Regions from separate parts of the Kitasatospora sp. NPDC085895 genome, predicted to be linked through region 3. Evidence: predicted binding sites of a transcription regulator. Region 3 holds the regulator's gene; each other region holds the start of a gene.
What was found. Region 3 encodes HrcA, which represses chaperone genes, less so after heat shock. Its sites were predicted from a motif close to TTNGCACTCNGNNNNNCNGAGTGCNAA; they were not measured.
Positions count from the first base shown of each region.

Region 1 (9,865 bases), on a different contig from region 3:
ACCAGGACGGCCAGCGAACCGGCGGCCAGGCCGACGACGCTGCTCAGCATCCCGCCGCCGGTGGCGTCCGAGATCCGGCCGGACAGCCACACCGCGGCCGCCGCGCCCGGCAGGCAGGCCGCCGTGATGGCCAGGTGCAGGGCGACGACCGAACCGCCGTCCAGTCCGCTGCGAGGCTTGCCGTTGCGGCGCAGGCCCAGCACCATCGTCGCGTCCGGGCCGGCCGGGGCCGAGGCGGGGACGGCGGACGGAACGGGCTTGCGCAGCCGGCGGCCGAGGGCCCAGCCGGTCAGGCCGACACCGACCAGGCAGGCGATGCTCTGCGCACCCGCCATGCCGATGATGATCCAGCGCGGGCTGAGCAGCCAGTACGCGACCGCCGACAGGCCCGAGTTGACCGTGGTCGACACCACCGTCAGCCAGAACGGGGTCTTGGCGTCACCCATCGCGTAGAAGCCGCGGGACAGCGCGTACTGCGCGCAGAAGGCCGGCAGTCCGATCGCGAAGGCGATCAGCGTCTGGGCGATCACCCACGAGTCGGCCGAGGTGACCTTGCCGTGCCCGTAGGCGATGTCGGCGATCTGCGGGGCCAGCGCGATGAACAGCACGGTGGCCGTGACGATCATGGCGGCCGAGGAGCGCAGCATGCCGGCCAGGTCCGAGCCGATCTTCGTCAGCTCGCCCCGGGTCGCGGCCCGGGACATGCCGGGCAGCAGCGCCGTCACCAGGGAGATGGTGATGACGCCCTGCGGGACGACGAACAGCTGGTACGCGTTGGTGTAGGCGAAGTTGCCGAGGCCCATCGTCAGACCGTCCTTCGCCGCACGGACGCCGGCGCCCGTGCTCAGCCGGCTGATCACGGCGAAGGACAGCTGGGTGACCACGACCAGCAGCAGCGCCCAGCTCGCCGCGCGGATCGGCTTGGTCAGACCGGCACCGCGCCAGTCGAAGCGCGGCCGGAAGCGGAAGCCGGAGGAGCGCAGCGAGGGCAGCAGGCCGACCGCCTGGACGACGATGCCCAGGGTGCTGCCGAGGCCCAGCAGCATGGTCTGGCCGGTCGTCATCTGCTCGGCCGTGTCCGCGTCGTTGCCGACCAGGATGTAGAGGCCGAAGACGGCGATCGCGACCACGTTGTTCAGCACCGGCGTCCACATCATCGCGCCGAAGCGGTCGCGCGAGTTGAGCACCTGGCCGAGCAGGGTGAAGACGCCGTAGAAGAAGATCTGCGGCAGGCAGTACCGGGCGAAGGCGATGGTCAGGTCGCGCTGCGCGCCGTCGAAGTTCGAGTAGAGGTCGACGATCGTCGGGGCCAGCAGCCAGGCGCCCACCGTCAGCACGACCAGGATGACGCCGCAGAGGGTGAGCAGCCGGTCGGTGTAGGCGACGCCGCCGTCCTTGTGCGTCTGCGCGGCGTGCACCAGCTCGGGGACGAAGACGGAGGCCAGCACACCGCCCATGAGCATCATGTAGACGACGTTCGGCAGCGAGTTGGCGACGTTGAAGGAGTCGCCGAGGCCGGCGGCGCCGAGCGCGGCGATGATCATCGCGCTGCGGACGAAGCCGAGGGCGCGCGAGGAGAGCGTGCCGAGGGCCATGATCAGCCCGCTGCGGCCGACCGAGGCGGCGGGCGCGGCCGGGGCCTCACCCTCGGCCTGGCGCTGCGCGGGGACGGTGGCGGGGGCCTGCGGCGGTACGCCGGGCTGCTGGAAGGCACCCGGCTGCGGCGGCACGCCCGGCTGGGCGGGGACCCCCGGGTACCCGGCGCCCGCGGCCTGCGACGGATCGCCGGTGTACCCGGCCTCCGGAGGCTGCGGCGGGATCTTGCGCAGGGCCATGGTGGGCGGGTCCGGGTGGGCGTACGAGTCGGGGGACTCACCCGTGGTGTTCATGGTCATCGGATCCCCGTCACTCGGTGCCTGGGCGGTGGGGCTGTGGGGCCTCCGCACAGGTGCACCCAACCGGAGCAGTCTGCCAAACCGCGGCACTCCCTGGGGAGGTCGGTGTCGCGGGCGGCAGCCCTGCGCCCACGGAGGATATCGGGGGCCGGAACGGCCCGGTGGCGTGAAGGGTGATGAATTGTGGCTCTATGTCCGGTTATGTCGGCGAGGCTTGCAATCCGTTCGGAGTGATCGGCCGTCATCGTCGTCCCTTCACCGCCGGGGTGGCGCCCGATCGTGTGAGCTTTATCACTGCACGTCAGCTGCGCCGGCGGGGTGCCGGGGCCTCGTCCGCGGCGCCGCGGGGGGCGTCGCGGCCACCGGGGTCGTCGAGGTCGTCCCCGTCGTCCCTGCTGTTCCTGTCGCCGCGTGCACGTCGGGCCGACCCGCCGCCGCTGCCGTCGCCGGAGTCGTCACCGTCCTCGTCGCCGGCCCCGTCCGCGTTCCCGGTGGGCGTGCCGCGGGCGAGCACGCGCTGCACGCGGGGCCTGGTCCGCCGGTCGACGCGGCGGAAGTCCCGGGCCAGCGCACCGGGCCGCCACAGCTCCACGGCGACCGTCGCCCAGCCCAGCAGGGCCGCGGCGGCGAGCCATCCGGCCAGGACGTCGCTCGGCCAGTGGACGCCCAGGGCGATCCGGCTCCAGCCGACCGCCAGGACCGCCGCGGCGGCCGCTCCGACGGCCCAGATCCGGCCCGCCCGCCCGGCCAGCGGCCAGACCAGGGCGACCAGGGCGGCGCAGGTGATGCCGGAGGCCATGGCGTGTCCGGAGGGGAAGGCCGCGCCGTCGGCGTGCGCGACCGGGTCGGCGAAGTGCGGGCGGTCCCGGCCCACGGCGTCCGCGAGGCCGATCGCCAGTGCCCAGCCGAGGGCGCCCTGGACGGCGGCCCAGGAGGCGAGGGTGCGGGCCCTGATCGCCCACAGCCAGACCGCGGCACCGAACAGCAGCACCCGCATGGTGACCGGCCCGTCGATGTCGCCCAGCGTCTGCATCGAGGCCGTCCACGCGGTGTGGCGGCGGGCATAGCCGTGCAGGGCGCCGGCCCAGTGCTGGTCGAGCCGGGACAGCGGCCCCCAGCCGCCCGCCACCAGCCCGAGCAGCGCCCCGAACAACAGAGTGTCACCGAGCGCCCACAGGGCGTGTCGGGCGACGGGCCGACGGGCGGCGGGAACGGCGGACGGGTGCATGGCAGACACCTTCCCAGTGGCGGTGTGCGGAGCGGACCCGGCGCGATCGCGATTCGGCATCTTTTGTGCGGAGAAGGTGCGATCGGGAGGTGTTGTTCGTTGGAAGGGGCGATAGCGCCCGCGACCGTTGCGCATGGTGGCCGCTCGATGGCGCAGCGTCGATCGCCTCGATGAAAATCGGCAGGATACTGCATGAGGCGCGAAAATCTGAGTGAGTTGGGAATGTTGTCCCATTTCTGCGCGTTGGATCGTTACGTGTGAGCCTCCAGGAGGCCCGCACTTGTATGAGCAGCGCAGCCCCGCGCGAGCCGCGCCGCCAGACCCGGTAGCCGCCAGACCCGGCAATCCAGCAAGGGAGCAAGCATGGCCACTCGTGCCGTCGTTCGCGACAGGGCCGACCGGACTCGCTCGGCCCGGCCGACCAACCTTGAGGCCGACCGCGACCTCGTCGGCATGTACCTCGACGAGATCGCCAGGACGCCGCTGCTCGACGCCGCCGAGGAGGTCCAGCTCTCGTTGCGCATCGAGGCCGGGGTGTACGCCCAGCACCTGCTGGACGAGGGCGCCCTGCCCGAGGGTGCGAGGCGCGAGGAGCTGGAGGCGATAGCCGAGGACGCGGAGCGCGCCAAGGACGTCTTCATCAGGTCCAACCTCCGGTTGGTCGTCGCCGTGGCCCGCCGGTACCCGCGCAGCGGCCTGCCCCTGCTGGACCTCATCCAGGAGGGCAACGCGGGCCTCGTCAGGGCGGTCGAGAAGTTCGACTACGCCAAGGGCTTCAAGTTCTCCACGTACGCGACGTGGTGGATCCGGCAGGCGATCACCCGGTCGATCGCCGACCAGTCGCGCACCATCCGGCTGCCCGTGCACCTCGTCGAGGAGCTCGGCCGGATCCGTCGGGTGCAGCGCGAGAAGTCCAAGGAGCTGGGCCGTGAGGCCGATCCCGCGGAGATCGCGGCCGAGCTGGACACCACCGAGGAGCGGATCAAGGACGTGCTCGACTGGGCGCGGGACCCGGTCAGCCTGAACATGTCGGTCGACGACGAGGGCGAGACCCAGTTCGGCGACCTCGTCGAGGACACCGGTGCCGTCTCGCCGGAGGACGCCGTCATGGTGATGCTCCGGCGCGAGGAGCTGGACGACCTGATCGGGCGGCTGGACGACCGGACGGCGTCGATCATCCGGTCCCGGTACGGCATGGAGGACGGCCGGGAGCGGACGCTGACCGAGGTCGGCAAGCAGCACGGGCTCACCCGTGAGCGGATCCGCCAGATCGAGAAGCACGCGCTGGCCGAGCTGAAGAAGATCGCCGACCATGCGGGCTTCGAGGCGGCCTGACCGCGGGAGCGGCGTTCGCGGGCCCCGGTCCGGGCAGTGCCCCGGGCCGGGGCCCGCGGCCGTCCGGCACCACCTAGGCTGGTGGAGAGGAGAGCGGGAGGCAGGACGATGGGCGAGCGGACCGTCGAGCAGGACGGGCAGCCGGGCGAGGAGCCGGGCGGGAAGCCCGGTACGAAGAAGCCGGGGCGGCAGGGGCCGTCCGCGGCGCGGCTGGTGTTCGGCGACCCGCTGGACCGGCAGACCGCCGACGACACCGACGCCGGCTGGGGCGAGCGCCCCGGCGGTGGTTCGGCCCGCGGGCTCGACTGGTACCTGAGCCAGCGGCCCCCGCACCACGGCGACTAGCCCCCGCGGGTGCTGCGGCCCGGCGCGGGCCCGTCCGGCGGCCATGCGGTCGGTCAGCCCCGGCGGACGAGGGCGTCGCGGATCTCGGTGAGCAGGACGACCTCCTTCTCCTCCGCCTCCAGGACCTCCTCCTCCGCGGTCTTCCGCTTCGCCATGAAGTGCAGCATCGGCAGGATGAAGACGAAGTAGACCACCGCGGCCGTGATCAGGAACTGCACCACCGCACTGAGCACCTCGCCCCACAGGATGAAGACGCCGGACGAGACGGACCCGTCCGCGGCGAGGGTGCACGGGCCTTTCAGGCAGGAGCGGTAGGATGCCAGGTCCTTGGTGCCGAACAGGCCGATGATCGGATTGATGATGCCTTTCACGAACGCATTGATGATGTTCGTGAAGGCCGCGCCGATCACCACCGCGACCGCGAGATCGACGACGTTTCCGCGGAGCAGGAATTCCTTGAAACCCTTCATCCCGCCACGACACCACAGCGGATCGGCGGGTCAGGAAATCGGCATGCCGGATGTCGGGGAGCACTCCCGCCCGCCGCTCAGTGCGGGGGCGGGGCGGTGCCCGTGCAGCGCGGTGCGGCCCCCGGCTCGGTGGTCGCCGTGGAGGCGGCCGCCATCGGCGGCGGGCCCGGCCGGAAGGGCCCGGCGGCGAGCGCGGTAGCGGCGGCGAGCAGCCCGGCGGCCACCACCCCGGGGCGGTGGCGCACCGCCTGCTGCAGTCGGTGGCGGCCGCCGGAGCCGCGGCGGATCGGCGGGAAGTCGGGCACGCTCCGGCGGGGCGGGACGGAGCACGGCGGCGGGGGAGCGAGGTGGGTGGTCACGGTGTCGGCGGCCTCCGGTCGGCTGTCCGCGGACCCGGCCGGGCCCGCGGACAGCAGAATGCGCCGAGCTCGGCACCTCCGGAATTGCCGACCGATTTCCTGTGGAAAACCCCGGCCTGTGGAAAACCCGCCTCACCCGAACGGCGCAATCAATTGCCGCACGCCTGCTCAGTCGCACACCGGGCACAGGCAGGACCCCTGGCACAGGTAGGACTCCTGGCGCAGCCGGAACCCCCGGCGCACGCGCAAAGGCCCGGTGCCGCTCTCCACGGGGGAGTGCGGCACCGGGCCTCCGGTGCGAAGACTCAGCTCGCGGCCGGCGCCGAGGCCGTCGACCCCGAGGACGCGGCAGCCGGTGCGGAGGACGTCGAGCCCGAGGACGAGCCGGTGGACGACGAGGTCGAGGACGACCCCGAGCTCACCGAGCTGCTGGAGGAGGAGCGGCTGTCCGTGCGGTAGAAGCCCGAGCCCTTGAACACGACGCCGACGGCCGAGAAGACCTTGCGGAGCTTCCCCTGGCAGTCGGGGCACGTGGTCAGCGCCTCGTCGGTGAACTTCTGCACCGCCTCCAGGCCGTTGCCGCACTCGGTGCACTGGTACTGGTACGTGGGCACTTGCTTCCTCCTGGCACTCTCGCCTGATGAGTGCTAACGATCGTCAATGATGCGGTATTCCGCTGGAACAGTCCAGCGATGCCGGGTGTGAGATGGGTCCGGGCCGCCGGGCCCGGGCCTCAGCGCCCGGTTCCCGCACCCACGAGCTGCCGCGGCCCGGTGCCGTCGGCGGCCCGGGAGGCCGTGTCGGCCGGGGCCGGCCGGCCCGCCCGGAGACCGTCGTCCGCGGCCTGCGCCCCGGACGCGGAGCGGGCCGGAGCGACCGCGGCGGCGTCCCGCGGAGCGACCAGCAGCCCCCGCAGGGCGAGCAGCGCGACCAGGCCGAGGCCCGCGCCGACGACCGGCACGAGGAATCCGGCGGACGGCCCGCCCGAGTCGATGAGCCGACCCGCGGCGGTGGAGCCGACCGCGAGGCCGAGGCCGATGGCGCCGGTCAGCCAGGTGAAGGCCTCGGTCTTGGCGCCGTCCGGGACGAGCGTCTCGACCAGGGTGTAGCCGGTGATCAGGGTCGGCGCGATGGCCAGGCCGCAGAAGAGTCCGGCGACGGAGAGCGCGGTGAGGTTCGGCATCGCCCAGAGGGTCGAGCAGCCGAGCACCAGCAGGGCGTAGCAGCCGAGCATCCGGCTGCGGGCCGAGCGGCGCCAGGCGACCAGGCCGTAGAGCACGCCGGCGAGCATCGAGCCGCCGGCGAAGATGCCGTACACGGTGCCGCTGGCGCCGGCGCTGCCGACCGACTCGGCGAACGCGGTCACCGAGACCTGCATGGCGCCGAAGACGGTGCCCACCCCGAGGAAGGCGCCGGCCAGCAGCCGGACGCCGGGGGAGGAGAGCGCGGAGGGTCCGCGGCCGCCGGCGGTGCGCGGGTGGCGGGCCGGGGCGGTGCGGCGCTGGGCCGCGAAGGCTAGGCCGCCGGCGACCGTCAGCGCGGCCTCGGCGATCAGCGCGGCGGAGGGGGTGACCGTGGTGGCGACGGCGGTGGCCAGCACCGGGCCGACCACGAAGGTGAACTCGTCGGTGACCGACTCGAAGGCGAACGCGGTGTTCAGCGTGGCCGGGGAGTCCGACAGCCGGGAGACCCAGCGGGCCCGGGCCATGGCGCCGATCTGCGGCACCGAGGCACCCGCGGGGGCGGCGGCTGCGAACAGCGCCCAGGCCGGGGCGTGGCCCAGTGCCAGGCCGATCAGCGCGGCCACCGACACGGCGTGCACGGCGACGCTGGGCAGCAGCACGGCCGCCTGGCCGTGGCGGTCGGCGAGCCGGCCGGTCTGCGGGCCGACCAGGGCCTGGGCGACGGCGGAGACGGCCGCGACCGCGCCGGCGGTGCCGTACGAGCCGTGGGTGTCCAGGACGAGCAGCACGATCCCCAGGCTCAGCATGGCGTAGGGCAGCCGGGCGGCGAAGGCGGGGACCAGGAACGTCCAGGCGCCGGGGGTCCGCAGCAGTTCCGCGTAGCCGACCCGGGCGGGTGCGGACGCGGGTGCGGCATCGGGGCCGGCAGGCGCGGGCGTGCCGGGGGACAGGGTGTCGTCGACCGTTCGGCGGGCCGTCACGGTCGGTCCTTCCTGCTGCCTGGTAGCGCGCCGGGGAACGGGTGGGCCCCGACGGCGCCGAGAGTCGTCCTCTCGCGCGTCGACCGGGGTAGATACCGGGTCCTGCCGGCTGTGGGGTGGTGCGGGTGCCGGCGTCAGGCAGGGTGCTGCGGACCGCGGCCGCCGAGCGGTCGCGCCAACTCTGCATCAGGCAGATGTTGCGGGTTTTCTAGGTGTAGATCTTCCGTATCGATCGATTATATGGCAGCCGGGCCCTGTGGGGCCGCCGATGCAAGGCAGGTCACATCCCGCCCCCGGCGGCCGCCGGTTCAGCGGCCGCGCAGCCAGCCCGCCAGCTTGCCGCCCCGGTCGACGGCGCGGAGCCGGCGTTCGGCGGCCTCGCCGACCTCCTCGGTGGTGACGACGAGGAGCTCGTCGCCGGCCCGCAGGATGGTGGTGCGCTCCGGCACGAAGCTGCTGCCCTCCCGGACGACCAGGGTGACCGCGGCGCCCCTGGGCAGCCGCAGCTCGCCCACCTCGACGCCGGACATCCTCGACTCCGGGGAGAGCGAGACGGACAGCAGGTGGCCGTGCAGCTTCTCCAGCGGCGCGGACTCGATGCCGAGGTCCTGGCCGAGGTCGCCCTCGCCGATCCGCAGTGCGCGGGCGACCGGCGGCAGGGTCGGCCCCTGCAGCAGGGTGAAGACCACGACCAGCACGAAGACGATGTTGAAGACCTCCTGGGCCCGCGGGGCCGCCGCCACCATCGGGATGGTGGCGAGCACGATGGGCACCGCACCGCGCAGGCCGGCCCAGCTGAGCAGCGCCTGCTCCCGCCAGGGCAGCCGGAAGGGCGTCAGGGAGAGCAGCACCGAGGCGGGCCTGGCCAGGAAGACCAGCACGGCGCCGCAGACCAGCGCAGGGACGATCGCCGAGCCCATCTCGCTGGGCGTGACCAGCAGGCCGAGGACGACGAACATGCCGATCTGGCCGATCCAGGCGAGGCCGTCGGCGAAGCCGCGGACGGCCGGCCCGTGCGGCAGCTTGGAGTTCCCGAGGATCACCGCCGCGGTGTAGACGGCGAGGAACCCGGAGCCGTGCAGCAGCGAGCCGCCCGCGTAGGCCAGCACCGTCAGGGCCATCACCGCGATCGGGTAGAGGCCGGAGGACGGCAGGGCGACGTGCTTGACCGCCCAGGCGCCGATCCGGCCGACGGCGAAGCCGACCGCGGCGCCCACGGCGAGCTCGCCGAGGATGGTGCCGACCATCACGTACCAGGGGTCGAGCGGTCCGGTGGCGGCGAAGGCGACGACCAGGATGACCACCGGGGCGTCGTTGCAGCCGGACTCGGCCTCCAGCAGGCCGGTGAGCCGGCGCGGCAGCGGCACGGTGCGCAGCACGGAGAAGACCGCGGCGGCGTCGGTGGAGGAGACGATCGCGCCGAGCAGCAGCGCGGTGCGCCAGTCCAGGCCGACCAGCCAGTGCGCGCCGGCGGCGGTGACGAAGACGCTGACCGCGACGCCGAAGGTGGCCAGCACGCCGGCGGCGGGCATGACCGGCCGGATCGCCCGCCAGCTGGTCTTCAGCCCGCCCTCGGCGAGGATCACCACCAGGGCCGCGTAGCCGAGGACCTGGGCGAGGGCGACGTTGTCGAAGGCGATGCCGAGGCCGTTGTGGCCGAGGGCGATGCCGATGCCGAGGTAGACGAGGAGGCTGGGCAGCCCGGAGCGGGTGGAGATGCGCACGGCGACCACCGCGACCAGGAGGATCACGGAGAACTCGAGCAGGAACGCGTTCAGGTGGTCGACGGTCACGCAGGGGCACCTCTGCGGCAGGAGGGGCTGATGAGTCGTTACTCAGTCTAACATTTTACTTGATCTTTGATCGAGGCCCCTCGGCCTTCCCTTCCGGTCATCCCTCCGGGGTATCGTCCCCTCTGATCCAACCGTGGGCGTCCCCGGTGCACGTCCGCCACCTGAGCCGACCTAATGTGGTGAGCTGTCACCGCCGCCACGTCCCCCAGTCAAGGACCCAGATGCCCCGCTCGAAGAAGTTCCGGCGCGCCCGTCTGATCGTGATCGTGCTGGTCG
Region 1 is NZ_JBFBJY010000044.1:6,228-16,092, forward strand. It holds gene murJ (murein biosynthesis integral membrane protein MurJ) at 1-1,889, opposite strand, end outside; gene AB0442_RS24945 (phosphatase PAP2 family protein) at 2,197-3,123, opposite strand; gene AB0442_RS24950 (sigma-70 family RNA polymerase sigma factor) at 3,577-4,458, shown strand; gene AB0442_RS24955 (hypothetical protein) at 4,567-4,803, shown strand; gene mscL (large conductance mechanosensitive channel protein MscL) at 4,857-5,273, opposite strand; gene AB0442_RS24965 (hypothetical protein) at 5,351-5,632, opposite strand; gene AB0442_RS24970 (FmdB family zinc ribbon protein) at 5,938-6,246, opposite strand; gene AB0442_RS24975 (MFS transporter) at 6,366-7,688, opposite strand; gene AB0442_RS24980 (potassium/proton antiporter) at 8,105-9,589, opposite strand; gene AB0442_RS24985 (penicillin acylase family protein) at 9,811-9,865, shown strand, end outside.
Region 1: a site for HrcA is predicted at 6,257-6,283, ahead of AB0442_RS24970 (FmdB family zinc ribbon protein). Genes of this name have one in related genera too.

Region 2 (9,865 bases), on a different contig from region 3:
GGCCACCGAGGCGGGCCGCAGCCGGCGCTGAGGGCGTCCGCGGCCCCGGCCGGAGCCGACCTCAGGGCAGGGTGATCGCGTACGCCTTACGGAGCGTCTCGTGCACCGTCCAGGTGGTGCGGTCGCCCGCGCGCAGCACGGCCGCGTCGCCCGGGCCCACCTCCAGGACGGAGCCGCCCTCGACCTCGATCGTCGCCCGACCGCTCACCACCACGAACAGCTCGTCCGCCTCGGTGTCGGTCACCGTGCCCGGCGTGATCTGCCACAGGCCGCGCAGCTGCCGGCCGTCCGGCGAGGACCACAGCACCCTCCCGGTCACCTCGGGCGTGCCGGCGACGATCCGGTCGGGGTCGAGCGGCTCGGGTTCGAGCTCGGCGTCGGGGACGTGCAGTGCGAAGGTCATGGACCGAAACTAGCCGGGCCGGGCCGACGGCCGGGCGGGCAGAGTGTGTCGCACCGGGCGGGCAGAATGACACCTCGTAAGAGGAGGTGGACGATGGCCGCCCTGACCGAGCGGGACCGCGCGGTGCTCGCCCTGGAGGCCCGGCCCTGGCGCACGGCCGGCGCCAAGGAACGGGCGATCCGCGCCGAGCTCGACATCTCCGCGACCCGCTACTACCAGCTGCTCAACGCCCTGCTGGACAACCCGGAGGCGCTGGCCGCCGACCCGGTGCTGGTCAACCGGCTGCGCCGGATCCGCGAACGGCGGCGCGCCGAACGCTGACGGTGTCCGGCGCCCGAGCCTGGGTACCGTCCCGGACATGGGCATTCCTGAGCAGTTCACTCCGAGCACGGCCGCCGGGCGGGACGGCCTGGCGGCGCTGCTGGCCGCACCCGGCGAGGCCGTGGTGGCCCTCGACTTCGACGGCACCCTGGCACCGATCGTCGCCGACCCCACCGCCGCCCGCGCCCACCCCAGGGCCGCCGCCGTGCTCTCCGCGCTCGCACCCCGGGTCGGCGCCGTCGCCGTGGTCACCGGCCGGCCCGCCGCCGACGCGGTGGCCTACGGCGGCTTCGACGGCGTCCCCGGACTGGAGCACCTGACCGTCCTCGGGCAGTACGGCGCCGAGCGCTGGGACGCGCACACCGGGGCGCTCACCGCCCCCGAACCGCCGGCGGGCGTGGCCGCGGCCCGCGCCGGGCTGCCCGCCCTGCTGGCCCGCGAAGGCGCCCCCGAGGGCACCTGGACGGAGGACAAGGGCCGCGCCCTCGCCGTGCACACCCGCCGCACCGCCGAACCGCAGCCCGCGATGGACCGGCTGCGCACCCCGCTGGCCGCGTTCGCGGCCGCACACGGACTGGTCGTCGAACCCGGCCGGTTCGTCCTGGAACTGCGGCCGCCCGGCGTCGACAAGGGCGCCGCCCTGGAGGGGTTCCTCGCCGAGCACGCGGCCCGCGCGGTGCTCTACGCCGGCGACGACCTGGGCGACCTCGCCGCCTTCGCCGCCGTCGAGAAGCGCCGCGGCGAGGGCCTGCCCGGCCTGCTGGTGTGCAGCGGGCCGACCACCGGGGAGGCCCCCGTGCGGGAGCTCGCCGACCGGGCGGACCTGGTCGTCCCGGGCCCGGCCGGCCTGGTCGACCTGCTCGCGGCCCTCGCCGCGGAACTGGGCTGAACCCCGGAGGGACGCGGGGACCGCGCGAGCGGGAAGGGGCGACCGTGCGGGTCAGGGCTCGGCCCGTACCGTCGTGGTGCCCGATCCCGGACCGCGCGGTTGCCCGCGCCCCTCACGGATTGCCTCTCAGCCGAGGGCGTCGAGCTGGTCGAGGAACCACTGCTGCGGGGGCAGGGCGGTGGCCGCGGCGGCGAGCCGCTTGGTGCGGTCGGTGCGTTCCTCCGCGGGCATGGTCAGCCCCCGGTGGAGCGCCTCCGCGGTGGCGATCACGTCGTACGGGTTGACGGTGATCGAGTCCTCGGCGAGCTCGGCGAAGGCACCGGCCTCCCGGGACAGCACCAGCGCGCAGCCCGCGTCGGAGACCACCGGGACCTCCTTGGCGACCAGGTTCATGCCGTCCCGGATCGGGTTGACCAGGGCGACGTCGGCCAGCCGGTAGGCGGCCAGCGACCGCGGGAAGTCGTCGTTGACGTGCAGGATCAGCGGCTGCCAGTCGGGGGTGGCGAACTCGTCGTTGATCTCGCGGGCGATCCGCTGCACCGCCGCGGTGTACTCCCGGTACTCGGGCAGGTCGTGCCGGGACGGGTAGGCGAAGGCGATGTGCACCACCCGGTCAAGCCACTCGGGGCGGCTGCGCAGCAGGTGCCGGTAGGCGAGCAGACCGCGGACGATGTTCTTGCTGAGCTCGGTGCGGTCGACCCGCACGATCGTCCTCCGGTCGCCCACCGCCTCGCGGAGGGCGGCCAGCCGGGCGTCCACGTCCGGCCGGTGCGCGCGTTCGCGCAGGAAGTCGGCGTCGGCGCCGAGCCCGTGCACGCCGAGCCGGGTGGTGCGCCCGGCGTGGGTGACGGTGCGGGCCGCGCGGTCCACCTCGGCGCCGAGCACGGCCTCGCAGCAGTCGGCGAAGGCGAGCGCCCAGCGTTCGGTGAGGAAGCCGGCCCGGTCGGCCCCGAGGATGCCGGTGAGCACCTCGGCGGCGACGTCGTCGGGCAGCAGCCGGTAGTACTCGGGCGGGGCCCACGGGGTGTGCGAGAAGTGCCCGATCCGCAGGTCCGGGCGGAGCGTGCGGAGCAGCGCCGGGGCGAGCGAGAGGTGGTAGTCCTGCACCAGCACGGCGGCACCCGGGGCGGCCTCGGCGGCGAGCGCCTCGGCGAAGGCGGTGTTGTACGCGGTGTAGGACTCCCACTCGCGGCGGAACCGGTCGTCGAAGACCGGCGAGACCGGGGTGTCGTACAGCAGGTGGTGGACGAACCACAGGGTGGAGTTGGCGATGCCGTTGTAGGCGCGGGCGAAGGTGCCGGGCTCGATGTCCAGCATCCGGACGGCCTGTCCGCCGACGTCGTGGCCGGCGAGGTCGAGCCGGCCGTCCGGCGCCTGCCGGGCGGCCGTCCGGTCGGCGTCGCCGAGGGCGGCGCAGACCCAGACCGCCGAGGGGTCGTCGATCGCGGAGAGCCCGGACACCAGGCCGCCGCCGCCTCTCTTCAGGGTGAGCGCGCCGTCGTCCCCGCTGCTGAAGGACACCGGGCCGCGGTTCGAGGCCACCAGGACGGGGGCGGCGCCGGACTGCTGCGTACGTTCGAACGCGAGATCGGCCATATCCCCTAGCTTGCCGCGCGACCGGTCCGGCAAACCATTCGGCGGCCCCGCGGGCCCCGCTCAGCGCGCGGTGTACTCCGGCACCGTGCGCATCGGCGGGCGCTCCAGTGCGGTCACCTCGTGGGTGTGGGCGGTGAAGCCCCGGGTGCCCGTGTCGCGGCTGAACTGGGTGAGCAGCGGGTGCACGAGGTCCTCGCCGGCCTTCAGCCGGTGGGTGCGGTCGAGCCGTTCCAGGGCCGTCCGGTAGATCGTGGCGGCCATCCGCCCGAGGGCCTGGCCGTCCTGGTGGCGGTGGTGCCGGACACCCACGTCGACCTGGGCCAACGCGTCCAGCCCGACCTCCTCCAGGGCGTCCACCAGCAGGCCGAGCTCCACCCCGTACCCGGTCGGGAAGGGCAGCCGTTCCAACAGGGTGCGGCGGGCCGCGTACTCGCCGCCGAGCGGCTGGACGAAGCCGGACAGCTGCGGCCAGTGCAGGTTGATCAGCGGCCGGGCGACGAGCTCGGTGACCCGCCCGCCGCCGGCCGGCACCACCGCGCCCGCGGTCTCCAGCGGCCGGTCGTACATCGCCTTGACCAGCTGCAGCGCGGGGTCGGTGAGCAGCGGGCCGACGATCCCGGTGACGAAGGCCGGGTCGAACTCGCGCAGGTCGGCGTCGACGAAGCAGACGATCGCGCCGGAGGTCGCCAGCAGCGACCGCCAGAGCACCTCGCCCTTGCCGGGGGCGGCCGGCAGCCGGGGCAGGATGTCGTCCCGGTGGACCACCCGGGCGCCCGCCGACCGGGCGGTCTCGGCCGTCCGGTCGACCGAGCCGGAGTCCACCACCACCAGCTCGTCGACCAGCGGGTGACGTCCCATCAACTCGCGGCGGACGGTGGTGACGATCTCCCCGACGGTGGGTTCCTCGTCGAGGGCGGGCAGCACCACGCTGACCGTTCCGGCGCTCCCCGCCGCCCGCTTGGCGGCGAGCAGCCGCTCCACCGGGTAGTCCGCCGCCGCCCAGGAGCGGCGACGCAGCCAGGACGCGACCTCGGGGAGGACGTCGGGACGGGGCTGCTCGGTCACGGTCTCGCTCCTCGTAACTTCCATCTCGCGGATCGGACGCCGCCTTTCGGCGCCGGGGCCTTCGGATACAGTCTTCGTACTGCGGTCGAGCCTTCGCACGCCGGGGTCACCGCAGTGAACAACACACAACTTCACAGAGCTCATCCAGAGGGACTGAGGGAACGGCCCGTCGACGTCCCGGCAACCTTCTCGCAGCGGCGGTCGCAGGCCCCCCGCGGGACAGGTGCCAATTCCGGCCTGTGGCGCAACCGCGCCGCGGGGAAGATGAGGAGAGAGGCCTCCGCCACCATGGCTACCGCTACCCCTGCATCCGCTGCCACCGTCGACCTCGGTCCGGCCGCAGCGCTTTCCTGTCGCGAGTGCGGCACCCGCTTCCCGCTCGGCCCGAGCTTCGCGTGCCTGGAGTGCTTCGGCCCGCTGGAGATCGCCTACGACTTCGGCGGCTACGACGCCGCGGAGCTCCGCAAGCGCATCGAGGCCGGTCCGGCCAGCATCTGGCGCTACGCCCCGCTCCTGCCGGTGCCCGCCGACGTGGCCGGCAAGCCCAACCTCAACCCCGGCTGGACCCCGCTGGTCAAGGCGGACAACCTGGGTCGCGAGCTCGGCTTCACCGCCCAGCTGCATGTCAAGGACGACTCCGGCAACCCCACGCACTCCTTCAAGGACCGCGTGGTGGCCTGTGCGATCGAGGCCGCCCGCGCCTTCGACTTCACCACGCTCTCCTGCTCCTCCACCGGCAACCTGGCCGGCGCGGTCGGTGCCGCCGCGGCCCGGGCCGGGTTCAAGTCCTGCGTGTTCATCCCGCACGACCTGGAGCAGGGCAAGATCGTCATGGCCGGCGTGTACGGCGGCGCCCTGGTCGGCATCGACGGCAACTACGACGACGTGAACCGCTTCTGCTCCGAGCTGATCGGCGACCCGGCCGGCGAGGGCTGGGGCTTCGTCAACGTCAACCTCCGCCCGTACTACGGCGAGGGCTCCAAGACGCTGGCCTACGAGATCTGCGAGCAGCTCGGCTGGCGGCTGCCGGAGCAGATCGTGATCCCGATCGCCTCGGGCTCCCAGCTCACCAAGATCGACAAGGGCCTGCAGGAGCTGATCAGGCTCGGCCTGGTCGAGGACCGGCCGTACAAGGTCTTCGGAGCCCAGGCCGAGGGCTGCTCCCCGGTGTCCGCCGCCTTCAAGGCCGGCCACGACGTGATCCGGCCGGTGAAGCCGAACACCATCGCCAAGTCGCTGGCGATCGGCAACCCGGCCGACGGCCCGTACGTGCTCGACATCGCCCGCCGCACCGGCGGCGCGGTCGAGGACGTCACCGACGCCGAGGTGGTGGCCGCCATCAAGCTGCTGGCGCGCACCGAGGGCATCTTCGCGGAGACCGCGGGCGGCGTGACCGTCGGCGTCCTCAAGAAGTTGGTCGAGACCGGGCAGTTGGACCCGTCGAAGGAGACCGTCGCCATCAACACCGGTGACGGCCTGAAGACCCTCGACGCGGTCGCCGACGCCGGACTGACCGCCACCATCCGCCCGACGCTGGAGTCCTTCCGCGCCGCCGGCCTCGCCTGAGCAGCCCACCCCTTCCGCCAAGGAGCACCCATGAGCGCCACCGTCCGCATCCCGACCATCCTGCGCACCTACACCGGCGGTGCGGCCGAGGTCACCGCCGAGGGCGACACCCTGGCCGCCGTCGTCGCGGACCTGGAGCAGAACCACACCGGCATCTCCGCGCGCATCCTGGACGACGCCGGCAAGCTCCGTCGGTTCGTGAACGTCTACGTGAACGACGACGACGTCCGCTTCGCCGAGGGCCTGGAGACCGCGATCAAGGACGGCGCCACGGTGTCGATCATCCCCGCGGTGGCCGGCGGCTGCTGAGCCCCGCATTCTTCCCGCGGAGAGCCGCCGCCGGGACCGGAACGCGATTTTCCGGTCCCGGCGGCGGCTCTCGTCGTGCCGGGTGCAATTCGACCGCCTGACGGGGAGTAGAGTTCGGGGCGGTGGCAGTACTCCCCTCCGCGCCGCCCGCCCTGATCAGCGCCAATACCCGGAATTGCACGCCCCGGCCCGGCCGGTCGGATCGTGTGCGCAAGGCTCCGGAACCGGTCGCGGGGACGTCCGCCCGCTGAGACGGGCCGCGGACGGCGCGGGGACGAACCTGTCAGGCAAGTGTCAGAATTCATGCGGCTATATGTCGTTTTCTGCCCGTTATGTCCGGCGTGAAATGCCGAGATCTGCGGCTTTCATCCCGTCATATCCCTTGTCATGACTGCCGATTTCCCCGAAGTTGGGCCTGTTGCACAGGGCTCCTGTCCGGATACATTCAGCCGCGGTCGACGCATTCACCCGTCCGCCGGGCCCGCGAAGGGCCTCGGGCGGTGGTCTGCGGCGTGCAGGGCCGTGCCCAGGGGGGGTTCCCTCGGGCAGGCCCACCGGACCTGGGCCCGCAAAGACTGCGGACCCGTGAATGGCCAGCACAGCACAAGGGGAGTTCGGAATGGCTCAGGGCACCGTCAAGTGGTTCAACGCGGAGAAGGGCTACGGCTTCATCGCGGTCGACGGTGGTGCGGACGTGTTCGTCCACTACAGCGCGATCCAGATGGACGGCTACCGCACCCTCGAAGAGGGCCAGCGGGTCGAGTTCGAGATCTCCCAGGGGCAGAAGGGGCCGCAGGCGGACATGGTTCGTGCCGCCGCGGGCTGACCTTCGAAACCTGCGGAGCCCTCGGCTCGTCACGAGCTGGTCGGCGATTCTTCGCGACAGGCCCGTACGACACGTCGTACGGGCCTGTGCCGTGTCCGGAACCGGTGCGGCCGCGCCACGGGACACGGCGAACGGGCTTGCACTCGCCACCGGCGAGTGCTAATCATTGGCGTTAGCACTCACAGCTTGAGAGTGACAAGCGGACCGGGTCGGTGAGGCCCCGGCGAGCGGTAGGGGAAAGGACCCCCGCTCACAGGGCCGTCCGTCGCGGGCACCTCTGGTCCGAGCAGTCGACCGTGTCCCGGAGGACCACTTCAGATGGCCAAGATCATCGCTTTTGATGAGGAAGCTCGCCGCGGCCTTGAGCGCGGCATGAACCAGCTTGCCGACGCCGTCAAGGTCACGCTCGGCCCCAAGGGCCGCAACGTCGTCCTTGAGAAGAAGTGGGGCGCCCCCACGATCACCAACGACGGTGTCTCCATCGCCAAGGAGATCGAGCTCGAGGACCCGTACGAGAAGATCGGCGCGGAGCTCGTCAAGGAGGTCGCCAAGAAGACCGACGACGTCGCGGGTGACGGCACCACCACCGCCACCGTGCTCGCCCAGGCGCTCGTCCGCGAGGGTCTGCGCAACGTCGCCGCCGGCGCCAACCCGATGGCCCTGAAGCGCGGCATCGAGAAGGCCGTCACGGCCGTCTCCGACCAGCTGCTCGCCCAGGCCAAGGACGTGGAGACCAAGGAGCAGATCGCCTCCACCGCCTCCATCTCGGCCGCCGACACCCAGATCGGCGAGCTCATCGCCGAGGCGATGGACAAGGTCGGCAAGGAAGGCGTCATCACCGTCGAGGAGAGCAACACCTTCGGCCTGGAGCTCGAGCTCACCGAGGGCATGCGCTTCGACAAGGGCTACATCTCCGCGTACTTCGCCACCGACCTGGAGCGCATGGAGACCAGCTTCGAGGACCCGTACATCCTCATCGCCAACTCCAAGATCTCCTCGGTCAAGGACCTCCTCCCGCTGCTCGAGAAGGTCATGCAGAGCGGCAAGCCGCTCGTCATCATCGCCGAGGACGTCGAGGGCGAGGCCCTGTCGACCCTGGTCGTGAACAAGATCCGCGGCACCTTCAAGTCCGTCGCCGTCAAGGCCCCGGGCTTCGGCGACCGCCGCAAGGCCATGCTCGGCGACATCGCCATCCTCACCGGCGGCACGGTCATCTCCGAGGAGGTCGGCCTCAAGCTGGAGAACGCGGGCCTCGACCTGCTGGGCACCGCCCGCAAGGTGGTCATCACCAAGGACGAGACCACCATCGTCGACGGTGGCGGCGACAGCGAGCAGGTCGCCGGTCGCGTGAACCAGATCCGCGCCGAGATCGAGAACAGCGACTCGGACTACGACCGCGAGAAGCTCCAGGAGCGCCTCGCCAAGCTGGCCGGCGGCGTGGCCGTCATCAAGGCCGGCGCGGCCACCGAGGTGGAGCTCAAGGAGCGCAAGCACCGCATCGAGGACGCCGTCCGCAACGCGAAGGCCGCCGTCGAGGAGGGCATCGTCGCCGGTGGTGGCGTCGCGCTGCTGCAGGCCGGTGTCGCCTTCGACAAGCTGGAGCTGGAGGGCGACGAGGCCACCGGTGCCAACATCGTCCGCGTGGCGCTCGAGGCCCCGATCAAGCAGATCGCGACCAACGCCGGCCTCGAGGGCGGCGTCGTGGTGGAGAAGGTGCGCAACCTCCCCGCCGGCCACGGCCTGAACGCCGCCAGCAACGAGTACGTCGACCTCATCGCCGCGGGCATCATCGACCCGGCCAAGGTCACCCGCTCCGCGCTGCAGAACGCCGCCTCCATCGCGGCGCTCTTCCTCACCACCGAGGCCGTCATCGCCGACAAGCCGGAGAAGGCCTCCGCGGCCGCCGGCGGCGGCATGCCGGGCGGTGACATGGACTTCTGATCCTCCCGAGGATCGGCAAGCCCGGAACGCTCCGCGAGGGCGGTCTCCCCACACGGGAGGCCGCCCTCGCGGCATTCCCCCCGCCACTCACTCCTCCGTGGGACGCTGGGCCCATGACCGGATGGGGCACCTCGGACGATCCGTACGGTGACGACCACGAGCGTCGAACGGGAGACAGGAGGTCGGCGGTGACTTCGATGTCGGTCGAGCCGGGGCGTCAGTGGGACTACCTGCTGAACACCTGGCTGGAGCTGGACGTCCCCGAGGGCTGGCGCGCGGAGATCGACGAGGGGGAGATCCGCTTGGTGCCGCCGCCCAACGTGGGCCACAACGTGATTGCCGGTGAGGTTCACCGGGCGCTGCTCGAATGCCTGCCGCGCGAGGTGGGCGTCTACCAGACCCTGGGGACGGAGATCGTTCCGCTGGAGAAGCTGTACGTGCCCGATCTGGTGGTGGTGGACAAGACACGCCTGGTGGCGCAGGAGGCGTCGATCGACGCGGCCGGCCTGCTGATGGCGGTGGAGATCACCTCGAAGCGCACCGCCCGGCTGGACCGCACGAAGAAGCTCTGGGCGTACGGCCACGCCCCCGTCCCGCTCTTCCTGCTGGTCGACCGGTTCGACGAGGAGGGGCCGACGGTCACCCTGTTCTCCGAGCCGGACCAGGGGCGGTACCAGCGGGGTGTCCGCACGCCGTTCGGGCAGCCGGTCGAGCTGCCCGAACCGTTCGCGATCGCGTTGGCGACGGAGGGCTTCCCGGCCGACAAGTGAGCTGCGGGAGAATGGGCGGATGGCCAGTCCTGAGATCGAAGCCGCCCTGCACGGCGCCCGTGCGCTGATCCTCGCCGACCTGACCGCCCGGGACGTGGCGGACGCGGCGGTGGTGTCCCTGGTGGAGGAGGCGGTGACGCACCGGCGGTGGTGGCTGGAGCAGTGGCCCGACGGCACCG
Region 2 is NZ_JBFBJY010000010.1:125,369-135,233, reverse strand. It holds gene AB0442_RS09335 (extracellular solute-binding protein) at 1-31, shown strand, start outside; gene AB0442_RS09330 (cupin domain-containing protein) at 62-403, opposite strand; gene AB0442_RS09325 (DUF3263 domain-containing protein) at 497-724, shown strand; gene otsB (trehalose-phosphatase) at 762-1,613, shown strand; gene AB0442_RS09315 (trehalose-6-phosphate synthase) at 1,740-3,209, opposite strand; gene AB0442_RS09310 (glucosyl-3-phosphoglycerate synthase) at 3,270-4,274, opposite strand; SAM riboswitch class I at 4,412-4,545, shown strand; gene thrC (threonine synthase) at 4,563-5,840, shown strand; gene AB0442_RS09300 (MoaD/ThiS family protein) at 5,871-6,149, shown strand; gene AB0442_RS09295 (cold-shock protein) at 6,769-6,975, shown strand; gene groL (chaperonin GroEL) at 7,294-8,916, shown strand; gene AB0442_RS09285 (Uma2 family endonuclease) at 9,114-9,686, shown strand; gene AB0442_RS09280 (hypothetical protein) at 9,706-9,865, shown strand, end outside.
Region 2: a site for HrcA is predicted at 7,112-7,138, ahead of groL (chaperonin GroEL). Genes of this name have one in related genera too.

Region 3 (9,865 bases):
AGCGGCACCTTGGTGGCCGGCGTTGGTCAGCGACCGTTGAAGGCGTCCTTGAGGCGGGAGAAGAGGCCCTGCTGGCCCGGTGCGAACTGGCCGGACGGGCGCTCCTCGCCGCGCAGCATGGAGAGCCGCCGCAGCAGCTCCTCCTGCTCCGGGTCGAGCTTGGTCGGCGTCTGCACCTCGACGTGCACTATCAGGTCGCCCCGGCCGCCGCCGCGCAGGTGCGTGATGCCCCGGCCGTGCAGCGGGATCGACTGCCCGGACTGGGTGCCGGGCCGGATGTCGACCTCCTCCAGCCCGTCGAGGGTCTGCAGCGGCACCTGGGTGCCGAGCGCGGCGGCCGTCATCGGGATGGTGACGGTGCAGTGCAGGTCGTCGCCGCGGCGCTGGAACACCGCGTGGCTGGTCTCGGCGATCTCGACGTACAGGTCGCCGGCCGGGCCGCCGCCGGGGCCGACCTCGCCCTCGCCGGCCAGCTGGATCCGGGTGCCGTTGTCGACACCGGCGGGGATCTTGACGGTGAGGTTGCGGCGGGCGCGGACGCGGCCGTCGCCGGCGCACTCCGGGCACGGGGTCGGCACGACGGTGCCGAAGCCCTGGCACTGCGGGCAGGGGCGGGAGGTCATGACCTGGCCGAGGAAGGACCGGGTGACCTGGGAGACCTCGCCCTTGCCGCGGCACATGTCGCAGGTCTGCGCGGAGGTGCCCGGTGCGGCGCCCTCGCCGGAGCAGGTGGTGCAGGTGACGGCGGTGTCGACCTGGAGTTCCTTGGTGGTGCCGAAGGCGGCCTCCTCCAGGGTGATCTCCAGGCGGATCATGGCGTCCTGGCCGCGGCGGGTCCGCGAGCGGGGGCCGCGCTGGCCGCCGGCGGCGCCGAAGAAGGCGTCCATGATGTCGGAGAAGCCGAAGCCCGCGGCGCCGAAGCCGCCCGCCCCGGCGCCACCGCCGCCGTTCGGCGACAGCGGGTCGCCGCCGAGGTCGTAGACCTGCCGCTTGGCGGGGTCGGAGAGGACCTCGTACGCGGCGTTGATCTCCTTGAACCGCTCCTGGGTCTTCGGGTCCGGGTTGACGTCCGGGTGCAGTTCGCGTGCGAGGCGCCGGAACGCCTTCTTGATCTCGTCCTGCCCCGCATCCCGTCGGACGCCGAGTACCGCGTAGTAGTCCGTGGCCACCAAATGCTCCGCTTGTTCCGCTTCTGGAAGTGCTTGCGTCCGACCGGCTGCGCCGCCTGGCGCAGCACGCTGTTACGACTCGGCCAGGATCTGACCCACGTACCGTGCCACCGCTCGCACCGCCCCCATTGTGCCCGGGTAATCCATCCGGGTCGGACCGATCACACCCAGCTTTGCCACGCTCTGGTCGCCCGAACCGTAACCGACGGAGACCACGGACGTGGAATTGAGGCCCTCGTAGTCGATCTCGCGGCCGATCCGGACGGTCATCCCGGACTCCGCGGTCTCACCCAGCAGGCGCAGCAGCACCACCTGCTCCTCCAGCGCCTCCAGCACCGGCTGGATGGTCAGCGGGAAGTCGTGCCCGAAGCGGGTCAGGTTGGCCGTGCCGGCCAGCATGATGCGCTCCTCGTTCTGCTCGGCGAGGGTCTCGAAGAGCGTGGCGAGGACGGTGGAGACGACCGGCCGGTCGCCCTGCTCGAAGGCGTTCGGCAGGTCCTCCAGCGCCGCGGGGACGTCCGGCAGCCGGCGGCCGGACGCGTTGGCGTTGAGCTTGGCCCGCAGGTCCGCCAGGACGGTCTCGCCGACGGGGCCGGGGCAGTCGACGATGCGCTGCTCCACCCGACCGGTGTTGGTGATCAGGACGAGCATCACCTTCGCGGGTGCCAGCGCGACCAGTTCGATGTGCCGCACGGTGGAGCGGGTCAGCGACGGGTACTGCACCACGGCGACCTGCCGGGTGAGCTGGGCGAGCAGCCGGACGGTGCGGGCGACGACGTCGTCCAGGTCGACGGCGCCCTCGAGGAAGTGCCGGATCGCGCGCCGCTCGGGCGCGGTCATCGGCTTGACCTCGGCCAGCCGGTCGACGAACAGGCGGTAGCCCTTGTCGGTGGGGATGCGGCCGGCGCTGGTGTGCGGCTGGTGGATGAAGCCGTCCTCCTCCAGCGCCGCCATGTCGTTGCGGACCGTCGCCGGCGAGACGCCGAGGTTGTGCCGCTCGACGAGTGCCTTGGACCCGACCGGCTCCTCGGTGCCCACGTAGTCCTGGACGATCGCCCGGAGCACGGCGAGCCTGCGCTCGTCGAGCGGGCGCACGCCAGCACGCGTGTCGATGAGACGCTCGTCCCTGCGCTCGTTGGCCACGGGGCACGCACCTCCGTCTTCGCCCGTTGGACCTGGTGACCGATCCGACCCTTGGCACTCCGGAAGGCAGAGTGCCAGATTCGTACCTGCCAGTGTAAGGCCCACCCCCGACGGCAGGAACGGGCCTCCCGCGTGATCCTCGACCGATCTCGGGGCCGCGGGCAGTGCCCGGCGCGCCGGTGAGTGGCAGCATCGAAGGCAGCGAGCTACCGAAGGAGCAGCGATGTCGTCGTCACGGCAGCACTCCCGCTTCGCGCCGGACCGCGGCCTCACCGGCCGGATGGTCACGACGATGTTCCTCATCGGCCTGGTCTACGTGGGGTTCACCGGGCTGCTGATCGTCATACTGCGCGGCGCCTGGCCGCTCGTCCTGCTGCTGTCGGGCGGGCTGTTCGTCGTGCAGTTCTGGTTCAGCGACAAGATCACCGAGAAGGCGATGGGCGCCCACGAGGCGTCCCCCGAGGAGTACCCGCAGCTGCACGGCACGATCGACCGGCTGTGCGCGCTGGCCGACATGCCGAAGCCGCGGGTCGCGGTCGCCCGCAACGACATGCCGAACGCCTTCGCCACCGGCCGCAAACCGGAGAAGGCCGTGGTCTGCGTGACCACCGGCCTGCTGCGCCGGCTGGAGCCGGAGGAGCTGGAGGGCGTCCTCGCGCACGAGCTCTCGCACGTGGCGCACCGGGACGTGGCGGTGATGACGGTGGCAGGCTTCCTCGGCGTGCTGGCCGGCGTGACCACCCGGATCGCCCTGTACGGCGGATTCCTCGGCAACAACCGCAACAGCAACGACCCGAACACGGCGATCGCCCTGGTGATCGTCCCGCTGGTGAGCATGGTGGTGTACGCGCTGAGCTTCCTGCTGACCCGCATGCTGTCGCGCTACCGGGAGCTGGCGGCGGACCGCTCGGCGGCCCAGCTGACCGGCCGGCCGAGCGCGCTGGCCTCGGCGCTGACGAAGGTGACCGGGCAGATCGCCGCGATCCCGACGGAGGACCTGCGCAAGGCCCAGCCGTACAACGCCTTCTACTTCGCCCCGGCGCTGAGCGCCCGGGAGGCCGCGACCCAGCTCTTCTCCACCCACCCCTCGCTGGAGAAGCGGCTGGAGCAGCTGGCCCGGATCTCCGCCGAGCTCGGCCGCTGACGGCCGGAGAGGACCGCACCGTGGGATTCCTGGACGCGCTGCTGGGCCGGAGCAAGCCGGTGAAGCCGGACCTGGACCAGCTGTTCGGCATCCCGTCGGCCGCGCTGACCCTGGAGGCGGCGGCCGGGTTCCGGCCGACCGGGCTCGGCTCGGTCTGCTTCGCGGCCGTCGAGGGCGGCGCCTTCGAGGAGGTGAAGCAGCAGGTCCGGGCCCTGCTGGACGCCGACACCGACCGGGGCGGCGTCCCGGTGGAGGGCTCCCGGGACGGCTACGGGTACTCCTGGCTGCTCGCCCGGCACACCCCGGACGAGCTGCCGGACCTGGTGAACGACCTGCACGCGGTCAACAGCGAGCTGGAGGCGCACGGCTTCGGCCCGCAACTGCTGTGCTCGCTGGTGGGCTTCCGCGACGCGGAGGGCCGCTCGCTGGCACTGGTCTACCTCTACAAGCGGGGCACCTTCTACCCGTTCGCACCGATGCCGGGCGGCGGCGAGAAGCGCAACAGCCCGCTGGAACTGCAGGTCAAGGCGATGCTCGGGAACGACCTGCGACTGGAGTCGGACCTCTCCCGCTGGTTCCCGGTCTGGGGCGCCCCGGGCCTCACCGACTGAGGCCCACGGCTCCTCCACCGCGTGCGGGGGCTCTCGGGGGCGCGGGGGCGGGCCCGGCACGCCTTGCGCCGGACGGGGGATGACCGGGTGTCGGGCTCGTAGACTCCCGTCCATGCGCAGCAGGCAGTACGGCCCCGATCTGACCCCGCCGTGGAAGCGGCAGCAGCCGGCTCCGGAGGTGCCCGCCGAGCGGGACCTGGTGGTGGAGGAGGCGGCGACCGGCTTCTGCGGGGCGGTGGTGCGCTGCGAGAAGACCGCGGAGGGCCTGACGGTCACCCTGGAGGACCGGTTCGGCAAGCACCGGGTGTTCCCGATGGTGCCGCGCGGCTTCCTGCTGGAGGGCCGCGTGGTGACCCTGGTGCGGCCCTCCGCGCCGGCGCCCGCCGCCGGGCCGCGGCTGACCGCCTCCGGGTCGATCGCCGTGCCGGGGGCACGCGCCCGGGTCGCCCGGGAGTCGCGGATCTACGTGGAGGGGCGGCACGACGCGGAGCTGGTCGAACGGGTCTGGGGCGACGACCTGCGGATCGAGGGCGTCGTCGTGGAGTACCTGCAGGGCGTCGACGACCTGCCGGCGATCGTGGCGGAGTTCGCCCCGGGTCCGGGCCGGCGGCTCGGCGTCCTGGTCGACCACCTGCTGCCGGGCACCAAGGAGCACCGGATCGCCGAGCGGGTCTCCGGCGACGCGGTGCTGGTGGTGGGCCACCCGTACGTCGACGTCTGGCAGGCCGTGAAGCCCGCCGCGGTGGGCATCGGGGCGTGGCCGCAGGTGCCGCGCGGCGAGGTGTGGAAGGAGGGCGTCTGCCGCCGGCTGGGCTGGCCGGTGGACCCGCCCGCGGCTTGGCGCCGCATCCTCGCCTCGGTCGACTCCTACCGCGACCTCGACCCCGCCCTGCTCGGCCGCGTCGAAGAACTGATCGACTTCGTGACGGCGACGGAGACCCCGTAGGGGCGCGTGGGGTACCTCCACGCGCCCTACGCGGTCAGCCCTTCTAGTCGACGAGGTCGCGGACGACGGCGTCGGCCAGCAGGCGTCCCCGCAGGGTCAGGGCGGCCCGGCCGGCGGCGTGTGCGTCGGGGTCGAGCAGGCCCTCCTCCAGGGCGCGCAGGGCGGCCTTGCGGCCGTCCTCGGTGAGCAGGTCGAGCGGGCAGCCGTCGACCAGGCGCAGTTCCAGCAGGACGCGCTCCACCCGGCGGTCCTCCTCGGCGAGCACTTCCCGGCCGAGGGCGGGGGTGCGGCCCTCGGCGAGGGCCTGGGCGTAGGCGGCGGGGTGCTTGGCGTTCCACCAGCGGACGCCGCCGACGTGGCTGTGGGCGCCGGGCCCGGCGCCCCACCAGTCGGCGCCGGTCCAGTAGAGCTCGTTGTGCCGGCAGCGGCCCTCGGGGGTGGTGGCCCAGTTGGAGACCTCGTACCAGGAGTAGCCGGCCCGGCCGAGGGCGTCCTCGGCGATGAGGTAGCGGTCGGCGTGCACGTCGTCGTCGATCATCGGGAGTTCGCCGCGGCGGACGCGGGCGGCGAGCCGGGTGCCCTCCTCGACGATCAGGGAGTAGGCGGAGACGTGGTCGGGGCCGGCGCCGATCGCGGCGTCGAGCGAGGCCCGCCAGTCGTCGTCGGACTCGCCGGGGGTGCCGTAGATGAGGTCGAGGTTGACGTGGTCGAAGCCGGCCTCGCGGGCCTCGGCGACGCAGGCCTCGGGGCGGCCGGGGGTGTGGTGGCGGTCGAGCACCTGCAGGACGTGCTTGCGGGCGCTCTGCATGCCGAAGGAGATCCGGTTGTAGCCGCCCTCGCGCAGCTCGGCCAGGTACGCGGGGCCGACGGACTCCGGGTTGGCCTCGGTGGTGACCTCGGCGTCCGGGGCGAGCCCGAACTCCTCGCGGAGCGCGGCGAGCATCCGCACCAGGTCGCGGGCGGGCAGCAGGGTGGGGGTGCCGCCGCCGAGGAAGACGGTCCGCACGGGCAGGTCGGCGTCGCCGAGGACCTTCCGGGCGAGCCGGATCTCGGCGATCACGTTGTCGGCGTACGTCTCCTGCGAGGCGACCGCGCCGGAGGAGCGCAGTTCGGTGGCGGTGTAGGTGTTGAAGTCGCAGTAGCCGCAGCGGCTGGCGCAGTACGGCACGTGCAGGTAGAAGCCGAACGGCCGGGTGCCGAGCCCGGTGAGGGCGTGGGCGGGCAGCGAGCCGTCGGACGGCACCGGTTCGCCGTCGGGGAGTGCGGAGGGCATGACCCCATTGTCCCGTACGGCTCGGGTTGCCCCGGAGCCGTACGGGACGGCGGACGTCACACCTGGTGCGGGTCCGGTCAGGCCTCGTTGGATCCGGCGTACATCTCGGTGATGGCGTCGGCGTACTCGCGCTCGACCACCGGCCGCTTGATCTTGAGGCTGGGGGTCAGCTCGCCGTGCTCGATGTCCAGGTCGCGCGGCAGCAGGGTGAACTTCTTGATCGTCTGCCAGCGCTGCAGCTCGCCGTTGAGGCGGGTCACGAAGCCCTCGATGAGCCGCTGGGTCTCCGGTGCGGCGACCACCTCGGCGTAGCCCTTGCCGGCCAGGCCGTGCTCGGCGGCCCACGGCATGAGCACGGTCTCGTCCAGGCCGATCAGCGCGGTGCAGAAGTTCCGCTGGTTGCCGATGACCAGGATGTTGCTGACGAACGGGCAGATGGCCTTGAACTTGCCCTCGACCTCGCTGGGGGCGACGTACTTGCCGCCGGAGGTCTTGAACATGTCCTTCTTGCGGTCGGTGATCCGCAGGTAGCCGTCCTTGTCGAGCTCGCCGATGTCGCCGGTGTGGAACCAGCCGTCCGGCTCCAGCACCTCGGCGGTCTGCTCGGGCAGCTGGTGGTAGCCGCGCATGACGCCGGGGCCGCGGAGCAGGATCTCGCCGTCCTCGGCGATCCGGACCTCGGTGCCGGGCAGCGGCAGGCCGACCGTGCCGACGCGCGTCGCGCCGTCGCGGTTGACGGTGGAGCCGGCGGAGGTCTCCGTCAGGCCGTAGCCCTCCAGGATCGGCACACCGGCGCCCATGAAGAAGAAGCCGATCTCGGGGGCGAGCGCGGCGCTGCCGGAGACCGAGCCGCGCATCCGGCCGCCGAACGCGGCGCGGATCTTGGCGTAGACCAGCTTGTCGGCGATCTTGTGCTGGAGGTCCAGCGCGAACGGCGCGGTGGCCCGGCCGGTGGCGATCTGGTTGGCCTGGGTGGTGCGGGCGTGGTCGCGGGCGACCTTGGCGGCCCACTGGAAGATCTTGTACTTGGCGCCGCCCTCGGCCCGGGCCTTGCCCGCGATGCCGTTGTAGACCTTCTCGAAGATGCGCGGGGCGGAGGCCATCAGGGTCGGGCGGATCACCGGCAGGTTGTGGATGATCCGGTCCACCCGGCCGTCCACGGCCATCACGTGGCCGGTGGCGATCTGGCCGGAGATCAGCGTCTTGCCGAAGACGTGCGACAGCGGCAGCCACATGAACTGCACGTCGTCGGCGCGCAGCAGCCCGCTCTCCTCCTGGGCCAGGCCCTCGTAGGACCAGCAGTCGTGCACCAGGCGCACGCCCTTGGGGCGGCCGGTGGTGCCGGAGGTGTAGATGAGGGTGGCGAGCTGCTCGGGCTCCAGCGCGTCGACGGCCTTGTCGACCGCGTCGGGATGGTCGACGAGGTACGCGGCGCCGCGCTCCTCCAGCTCCGCCAGGGTGATCACGGTCAGCCCGGCCGTCTCCGGCTCACCGGCGGGGGCGTCGAAGAGGATCACCGTTTCGAGGGCCGGCAGCTCGGCCTTCCGCTCGACCGCCTTGGTGAGCTGCTTCTCGTTCTCGGCGAACATCGCCCGGCTGGCCGAGTTGGCGAGGATGAACGCCGTTTCGTCCGCATTGGTGCTGGGGTACACGGTGGTGGTGGCAGCGCCGGCGCACATGTTCCCGAGGTCCGCGATGATCCACTCGACCCGGGTGGTCGAGGAGACCGCCACGCGGTCCTCCGCCTCGATACCGAGCGACATCAGGCCCGCCGCGACCGCTCTGACCCGCTCCGCGGTCTGCGCCCAGGTCAGCGAGCGCCACTGCTCGGCACCGGGCGCGCCGTCGGCGGCATGCTCGTCGACCGGCACGGGGTACCGGTAGGCCTCACCGTCGGGCGTGGCCCTTACCCTGCTGAGGAAGAGATGGGCCACGGAGGGCGGACGCCGCTCGATCATGGACTGCACGGAACTCAACGAGGACCTCCGGGGGGCGGGTGGCCGAGGGTGAGGGACGGGCGGCCGTGGGGGCAGCCTGGCCCGGCCCGCCTTGTTAACCAGCAAGTAACAAGAACCAGGCAGCAGCCTAGGGCGTGATCGGCCGTTCCGTAAGGGGGTCCGGACAGCTGGCACACCGTCGGAGCTGCAGTGCAGGAGGGTCCGCCCCGGCGACTGGGGCGGTCCTAGCACGAAATACCCAGTCGCGAGTAGACCTAAATGAGGATGCGCGCATCCGCGTCGAGGACGAGAGTGTCACGGTGCTGATCAGACTGTTGCGGGCCCACCTGGGGCCCTACCGCCAACCGATCCTGCTGCTGGTCCTCCTCCAGCTCGTCTCCACCATCGGTGCCCTGTACCTGCCCACGCTGAACGCCGACATCATCGACAACGGCGTGATCAAGGGCGACACCGGCTACATCCTGCAGATCGGCGGCGTGATGATCGCCGTCTCGCTCGCCCAGGCGGTCTGCTCGATCTGCGCCGTCTACTTCGGCGCCCGGACGGCGATGGGCATCGGCCGGGACATCCGCGCCACCGTCTTCGACCGGGTCCAGGGCTTCTCCTCCCGCGAGCTCGGCCAGTTCGGCGCCCCCTCGCTGATCACCCGCACCACCAACGACGTCCAGCAGATCCAGATGCTGGTGCTGATGGCGTTCACCCTGATGGTGGCCGCGCCCATCATGTGCGTCGGCGGCATCGTCATGGCGCTCAACCAGGACGTCCCGCTCTCCGCGCTGCTGCTCGCCGTCGTCCCGCTGCTCGGCATCGTGGTCGTCCTGCTGGTCCGCAAGCTGCGCCCGCAGTTCCGCGGCATGCAGCAGCGCATCGACGGCGTCAACCGCATACTGCGCGAGCAGATCACCGGCATCCGGGTGATCCGGGCGTTCGTCAAGGACGGCCACGAGCAGGAGCGGTTCGGCGGCGCCAACCAGGACCTCGCCGACGTGTCGCTGCGCGTCGGCCGCCTGATGGCCTTCATGTTCCCCGCCGTGATGTCCGTGGTGAACATCTCCAGCGTCGCCGTGCTCTGGTTCGGCGCCCACCGGATCGACAGCGGCGGGATGCAGATCGGCGCGCTGACGGCCTTCCTCTCCTACCTCATGCAGATCCTCATGAGCGTCATGATGGCCACCTTCATGTTCATGATGGTGCCGCGCGCCGAGGTCTGCGCCGAGCGCATCCAGGAGGTCCTCACCACCGAGTCGAGCATCGTGGCCCCCACCGCCCCGGTGACCGAGCTCGACGGCCGCGGCCGGCTGGAACTGCGCGACGTCGAGTTCCGCTACCCCGGCGCCGAGGCGCCCGTCCTGCGCGGCATCGACATCCTCGCCCGCCCCGGCGAGACCACCGCGATCATCGGCTCCACCGGCTCCGGCAAGTCCACCCTGCTCGGCCTCGTCCCCCGGCTCATCGACGCCACCGGCGGCCAGGTCCTGGTCAACGGCGTGGACGTCCGGGAGATCGACCCGTCCCGGCTGTCCGAGGTCATCGGCGTGGTCCCGCAGAAGCCCTACCTCTTCTCCGGCACCGTCGCCTCCAACCTCCGCTACGGCCGGCCCGAGGCCACCGACGACGAACT
Region 3 is NZ_JBFBJY010000049.1:75-9,939, forward strand. It holds gene dnaJ (molecular chaperone DnaJ) at 27-1,169, opposite strand; gene hrcA (heat-inducible transcriptional repressor HrcA) at 1,242-2,264, opposite strand; gene htpX (zinc metalloprotease HtpX) at 2,536-3,456, shown strand; gene AB0442_RS26410 (hypothetical protein) at 3,477-4,067, shown strand; gene AB0442_RS26415 (DUF3097 domain-containing protein) at 4,180-5,013, shown strand; gene hemW (radical SAM family heme chaperone HemW) at 5,057-6,286, opposite strand; gene AB0442_RS26425 (AMP-dependent synthetase/ligase) at 6,364-8,262, opposite strand; gene AB0442_RS26430 (ABC transporter ATP-binding protein) at 8,544-9,865, shown strand, end outside.